2 regions of the uncultured Merdimonas sp. genome follow, and region 1 is predicted to be linked to the other one. Evidence: a T-box and tRNA genes for the amino acid it is inferred to sense, from the RefSeq annotation. Region 1 holds a T-box; the other holds one or more tRNA genes.
The links. A T-box is a leader RNA that pairs with one kind of tRNA and senses whether it is charged. The one in region 1 lies ahead of proS (proline--tRNA ligase), so its partner is inferred to be a tRNA-Pro.
Positions count from the first base shown of each region.

Region 2: it encodes a tRNA-Pro, which carries the amino acid that the T-box ahead of proS (proline--tRNA ligase) is inferred to sense. The anticodon was not compared.

Region 1 covers NZ_CAWVHE010000014.1:570-3,980, forward strand. Annotated here, with positions in the region: gene ABGT54_RS10015 (transposase) at 1-135, opposite strand, end outside; gene proS (proline--tRNA ligase) at 231-1,670, opposite strand; T-box leader at 1,776-1,983, opposite strand; gene ABGT54_RS10025 (pseudouridine synthase) at 2,275-2,718, shown strand; gene ABGT54_RS10030 (hypothetical protein) at 2,723-3,094, shown strand; gene ABGT54_RS10035 (threonine/serine exporter family protein) at 3,130-3,411, opposite strand, start outside.
Region 2 covers NZ_CAWVHE010000001.1:66,917-70,327, reverse strand. Annotated here, with positions in the region: gene ABGT54_RS00330 (EcsC family protein) at 1-780, shown strand, start outside; gene trxA (thioredoxin) at 838-1,146, shown strand; tRNA gene ABGT54_RS00320 (tRNA-Ala) at 1,187-1,259, shown strand; tRNA gene ABGT54_RS00315 (tRNA-Pro) at 1,386-1,460, opposite strand; gene dapB (4-hydroxy-tetrahydrodipicolinate reductase) at 1,631-2,428, shown strand; gene ABGT54_RS00305 (nicotinate-nucleotide adenylyltransferase) at 2,423-3,010, opposite strand; gene ABGT54_RS00300 (PH domain-containing protein) at 3,003-3,411, opposite strand, start outside.

The sequences.
Region 1 (3,411 bases):
TTTGTAGAATTCACGAATAATATTAAGCATTCTGGAACGCTCACGCTTTTCTCCAAATATAGCTTTTCGATCAATCCCACGGTTAACGAGATGATATATTTTCGTTCTACTTTCTCTTCTAGGTTGTCGCGCCATATAATCCCTCCTTATCCAGATTCTGTGGATAAGAGACGGGATGTCTCATTGGGGACGGGGGATTTCCAGAAATCCCCCGTCCCCAATGAAGAGTTTTAATAAGATTTTCCCCAATATACCATGTGTTTTGCGGGTTTTCCACACCAGATACATTTATCGGAAATCATTTCTTCGTCTTCAATCAGACAGCGGGTTGCTGCTCCGCCGGTTGCGTATTTTACTTCGCCCTCGCATTCGGGATCGCCGCACCAGCATGCTTTTACAAAACCACGGTTTTCTTTGAATTTCTCTACCATCTCATCCAGAGTCACTGCGGTATCAATATGATCCTGCAGGAATTTGTTGGCTCTGTCGTACATATCCTGCTGCTCCTGTTCCAGGATCTCACGCAGTTTTACCGCAATTTCATCCAGAGAAACTACAATCTTCTCGCGGTTGTCACGGCGTACTACAACAACCTGTTTTTTCTCCAGATCTTTTGGTCCGATCTCGATACGGGTGGGGATTCCAAGAATCTCCTGCTCAGAGAATTTCCATCCGGTACTCTTGTCGGAGTCGTCTATTTTTACTCTATATCCTGCTTTCTTCAGTTCTTCGTAAAGTGCATAGGAGCTTTCCAGCACGCCTTCCTTATGCTGTGCGATCGGAATAATCCGGCACTCTACCGGAGCCACATGAGGCGGCAGCACCAGTCCGTCATCATCTCCGTGTACCATGATCAGAGCTCCGATACTTCTGGTGGACCATCCCCAGGAAGTCTCGTAAGCGCTCTGAAGCTGGTTATTTTTATCCACATACTTAATGCCGAAGGCGTCCGGGAATCCGCTTCCGAAGAAATGGCTGGTGGCAGACTGCAGAGCCTTGCCATCGTGCATCAACGCCTCGATGGTATAAGTATCCTGTGCTCCGGCAAACTTCTCATTCTCTGCCTTTCTTCCGGCTACAAACGGAATCGCCATGGTCTCTCTGTAACAATCTTTGTAAACTTCCCACATCTGGATCGTTCTTGCCTCTGCTTCTTCATAAGTTGCATGAAGGGTGTGGCCTTCCTGCCACAAAAACTCCCTGGAACGAAGGAAAGGTCTGGTAGTTTTTTCCCAGCGAAGTACAGAGTTCCACTGGTTCCATACCTTCGGAAGATCCCGGTAAGAACGGACTGTCTTTGCCCACAGATCACAGAACAATGTCTCAGACGTCGGGCGGATGCACATCCGCTCCTGCAGTCTCTCCATACCACCGTGAGTAACCCACGCGACCTCAGGCGCAAATCCTTCCACATGATCCGCCTCTTTTTCCAGAAGACTCTCCGGGATCAATACCGGCAGATAAACATTTTCTACGCCGGTTTCTTTAAACCGTCTGTCCAGATCAGCCTGGATCAGCTCCCAGATCGCATATCCGTTGGGCAGATAATTCAGACAACCTTTTACACTGGAATAATCACACAGATTTGCTTCGCGGACTACATCTGTATACCACTGTGCAAAATTCTCATCACGAGGTGTGATATTTTTGACTAATTTTTCCTTTGCCATGACTTTCTTCTCTCCTTTTCTCTGACAGCCGGAAACCTCCGGCACATTTTTGCTGCAGAAGCGCTGTCCCCGGCAAATAAAAACGCCGATCTTCGCGCTCCCCAAAAAAGGGACCGAAAAGCTCGGCGGTACCACCCTAGTTAACTGCCTTCTTCCGGCAGTTCGCTCATTTACCATTAACGCTGGCAACACGCTGCATTTTCATGCAGGGGCTCCAGGGCCGGTTCCACAAGAACTCCCGGCAGGAATCTCACACCCGCTGATTCCCTCTCTGTGCCTGCTCTCATGTACTAATCCCCTTCGCAGCCCATAAAAATCTTGAGTTATCCGTAATTCTAATCCATCCCTCCCCATTTGTCAAGGGCGAACTCCCCCTTATCTACAGGAAATGTCCCCTCTGTACGCTTCAAAATTCCTCCCTTTTAAACTATAGATATTTCCCTTTCATCAATAAAAATACCCTTCATTCTCGAAAATGAAATCCTCTCATTATCAAGGCCGCAGACATCGCCATCACAAAATGCCGGATATTTGCATATTTCCTCCGGCTGTGCTTAAATAGAATTTAAGAAAGAAAAACAGCACACTGTAATCGGAGGAGCCCATGTACCATTTATCATCAAAAACACCGTTACATATTTTATATGAAGACACACAGATCATCGTCTGTGTCAAGCCGCCCGGAATCGCCACCCAGACTCGATCCACGGGAGCTCCGGATATGGTACGCCTGCTGAAACAACATCTGTACCAGATAAATCCTGCTTCCGGCGAGCCTTATCTGGCAGTCATCCACCGGCTGGATCAGCCGGTATCCGGTCTCCTGGTATTCGCCAAAACCCCGGCAGCGGCCAGAGAATTAAACCGCCAGCTGCAAAATCCAGACAAAACTTCTTTCGGCAAATATTATTGCGCCCTGGTGGAGGGCCCGCCCTCCAAAACCTTCCGGCATCCTGGAAAACTATATGTGCCGGGATCCCCTCACCAACACTTCCAGAATATGCGATCCCGGAGAAAAAAATGCAAAACTTGCCCGATTAGAGTATGAAGTTGTGGAAAACTCCTTCGGATGGGGACGGGGGATTTCCAGAAATCCCCCGTCCCCATCCGAAGGCACCACCCTATTTATCCACATTTTCACCGGACGCCATCACCAGATCCGGGTACAACTGGCTCATATGGGCTGTCCGATTGTGGGCGACACCAAATATAATCCACATTCCCGGGAAATTGCGGGGATAACGGGGATAACTTCCGCTCCTTCCGGTCATCCTGATACTCTCCGCGGCCAGTCAGACGTCCGGCCCACCGCCCGGCCCTGGCAACAGATCTGTCTGTGCGCCTGCCGGCTTACGTTCTTCCATCCGACGACAAAAAAACCCATGGCCTTCCAGATCAGCAATCTGGAAGACTATGGGTTCTGACACTCCTTATTCTGGCATTCCTTATTCTGCACTCCTTATGCGCGTTTGCCGATCTGGATCTCCTGCTTCTTTGCATACAGGATGCACCGTGACACTACATCTACGATCAAGAAGCCCAGCGCGATGGCAAGACAGGTTTCCAGGAGCACTCCGGTCTCACTGCGGGCCATAGCCGAATCTGCGCTGACCCAGCCATACATCATATAGTAGAGATTTGGTCCGGGGATCAGCGGAAAGGCAGAGGCAGTCAGAAAAATCGTAGCCGGCGCCTTATTGATCCTGGACATAATAAAGGCATAGGCCGCCACAAACACCGC
Region 2 (3,411 bases), on a different contig from region 1:
ACGATACTGGAGAAAAAAGAACTCCGTTATCTGGAGCGCCAGCGGGAAGAGAAAAAACCTTCGGCCCTTCGGCAGAAATTGGAAGAAAAGATTCCGGAAAAGCTGGAAGATACTTTAAATGCGGCTTTTGTCAAGGCTTTTGATCTGGTGTTTGAAAAGGGAACCGGGATCATTGAAAAGACCTATAACAAAGAGCAGCAGAAAATGGATTATCAGGTCCGTGAATATGCAGCCGGGTTAAAGGCAAACCGTAAGACTGTGAAGGCGTTCGGCAGGCAGTCACAGGCCGCCAGGGCGAAGAATCTGGCTATTTCCGGCGTGGAGGGAGTGGGACTTGGCCTGCTGGGCATTGGCATTCCGGATATCCCGCTTTTTACAGCCGTTATTTTAAAAAGTGTGTACGAGATTGCCCTGACATACGGCTTTACATATGAGAGCGAAGAAGAACAGTGGTTTATCCTGAAGATCATTGAGACCGCGCTGCGGAAAGGAGCGGAGCTGGAGCAGGGAAATACACTTTTGAACGGGTGGATAGACAGCCAGGCGAGGGGCGGGCATATGGGCGAGAAAGAAGCAGCCGGAAAGCAGCAGGAACAAAGGCGCCGGACCGCAGATGCATTGTCGGAAGCGCTCCTGTACATGAAATTTTTGCAGGGGATCCCGGTGGCTGGCGTTGCCGGAGGCATCTCCAACACGATTTACCTGAAGAAGATCACAGATTATGCAGAATTAAAATACAAACGACGGTTCTTAAGAACCAGGCTGCCGGAAGGCAGATAAAAATCACAGACAATCAAGTTACAAAGTCGCATATTGTGCAGAAAGGAGAAAAGAGCGATGGCAGTAGTACATTTAACCAAAGAAAACTTTCAAAAGGAGGTACTGGAATCGGATATTCCGGTATTTGTAGATTTCTGGGCAACCTGGTGCGGTCCCTGCCAGATGGTGGGCCCCATTGTGGAAGAACTTGCAGAAGAAGCAGAAGGTGTGAAGATCTGCAAAGTAGACGTAGATCAGCAGCCGGAACTGGCCAGACAGTACAAGGTAATGTCCATTCCCACCTTCCTGGTTTTCCGGGACGGAGAAGTGGTAAAGCGGGATATGGGATACAAACCCAAAGACGAGCTTTGGGATTTGTTAAAATAATTCTTTGATTTTCGCTCCGAATGTGCTATACTCCTTTCATGGGGTATTAGCGCAGTTGGGAGCGCGCCACACTGGCAGTGTGGAGGCCACGGGTTCAAGTCCCGTATACTCCACTTTATGATTTGCAAAGAAAAAGCCTGGAAGGATCTTCCTTCCAGGCCTTTTCATTACCTGACGATAAAGGGGACGGGGGATTTCTGAAAATCCCCCGTCCCCATTTGATTATGGGCATGAAAAAATCGGGGTAACAGGATTCGAACCTGCGACCTCACGGCCCCCAGCCGTGCGCTCTAACCAAACTGAGCCATACCCCGATAACAGAATTTATTATACTCGAAATGTGTCGTATAATGCAAGCTTTTTTTTAGAAATTTGCCAGAAATTTTGAGATGGCTATTTTCTTCTATTTTATCCTGTTTTCTGGTAAATTATGCTACAATGAGGAAAAGAGTCATAAAAATATACAGAGAAAGGAACAAAAAATATGAAAGTAATCGTTATGGGTCCGAGAGGCAAGATGGGAAAACTGATCACGCAGGTGGCCGCGCAGAGAGAAGATATGGAACTTGTGGCCGGCGTGGCTCCGAAGGGAAGAGACTATATCGGCGCGGATCTTGGAACGGCGGCTATGGTCGGCCGGGAACTGGGGGTTCCGGTGACAGACGACCTGGCGTCCGTAATCAACGACTGTGATGTGATCATTGATTTTTCCACAAAGGAAGCGGCCATGGAAGTTCTTGACCTGGCTGTGACACACGGCAAGGCGCTGGTGTGCGGCACGACCGGGTTTGGCCCTGAGGAAATGGCCCGGTTCCGGGAGGCGTCAGAGAAGATCCCTATGCTGTATGCGGCGAACACCTCGAAAATGGTAAATGTTATGAACAAACTGCTGGAAATGGTGGTGAATATCTTAAAGGATGATGTCGATGTAGAAATCCTGGAAATGCATGACCAGTGGAAAAAAGACGCGCCCAGCGGCACGTCAAAAGAAATGGGAGAGATCATGGCCCATGCGATGGGAAAGGAACTCTCCGATATTGCTGTTTATGGAAGAGAAGGCGCTTCACCCAGGGTTCCCGGCACGATCGGATACCACTCTTTGCGGGCGGGCAATATCCCCAGCAGTCACACCGTTTTCTTTGGCGGCATGGGAGAGCGGTTGGAGATCACCCATCATTCGTATAACTGGGAATGCTTTGCAAGAGGCGCCTGCGACTGCGCGGCCTATCTCGCGGGCAAACCGGCAGGATTCTATACGATCCAGGACGTGCTTGGCTTATAGAAGAGTGGCGTCCTTTTCTGCCATCCGCATCTGCTCCAGGCGTTTGATCTGCTCGTCCAGTTTATGAGAGGTCAGATAAGAGAAGACACTTTTAGGAACCAGGTGTGCCCACTCCTGATCCGTGGCGATGCAGCTTCGGATCCAGGAGGCGGTCACACCTTTTTCTGTCAGAGTTTTTCTCCAAAGGATTTCTACCGTCAGTCCAAGTCCGGTCAGGATCTTATATTTTTCCTCGTCCCATTCATCGCAGAGCCCCATAAAATAAGTGGCGTCCTTTGGGACATACTGGAGGATGTATTCCGGGCAGCTGATCGGAAATGGTAAAATGTCATATTCCGACTCCGGCACCCGGAATTCCGCCATGGCGCCCCGGAGAAGCTCGTAGCGTTCAAAATAGGTAAGCGGGTTGGCAGACCGCTCCGAACGCCGGATGTCGTGGATGGAATCCCTGGTGTGCAGGGCGTCCGGGTTGGTAATCCCGATATATAATTTCCGGCAGCGCATTTTGGCGGCCAGAATGTATTCCATATGTTTTAAATGCAGCGGCTGAAATCTTCCGTGTACAACACCGATATCAATCATGGTTTTCTCCTTTTTGTTCTTTCATAAGACCAGTATACCCCGGGTACTTCTGCCGGTGCAAGAGTCTCTCCTTTAAGAATGCGGTTTTTTCTGAAGAAAAATATGGCAGACTGTGAGTCTGATTGCCCGCTCCGGCCAACAGATGGAGCTGCCCCTTCTGGAGGCGTAAGAGAGCTGCCAGAGGGTTTTGCTTAAGCTCAACATACTGGATCTTCGGATAGGCTGCGATGGTAGTACGGATTTCCAGATAACCGCTGGCACATAGGAGGAAGTTTTCGTTCAGCGTACAGCCGGAGGACAGATACCTTAACAGCATAAGGAGGATCCCAAGGCCTGCGAACAGAGCAGGCAGCGCGGCGCACCAGAAGAAAGTCAGGATCTGAAACCAGTAAAGACACCAG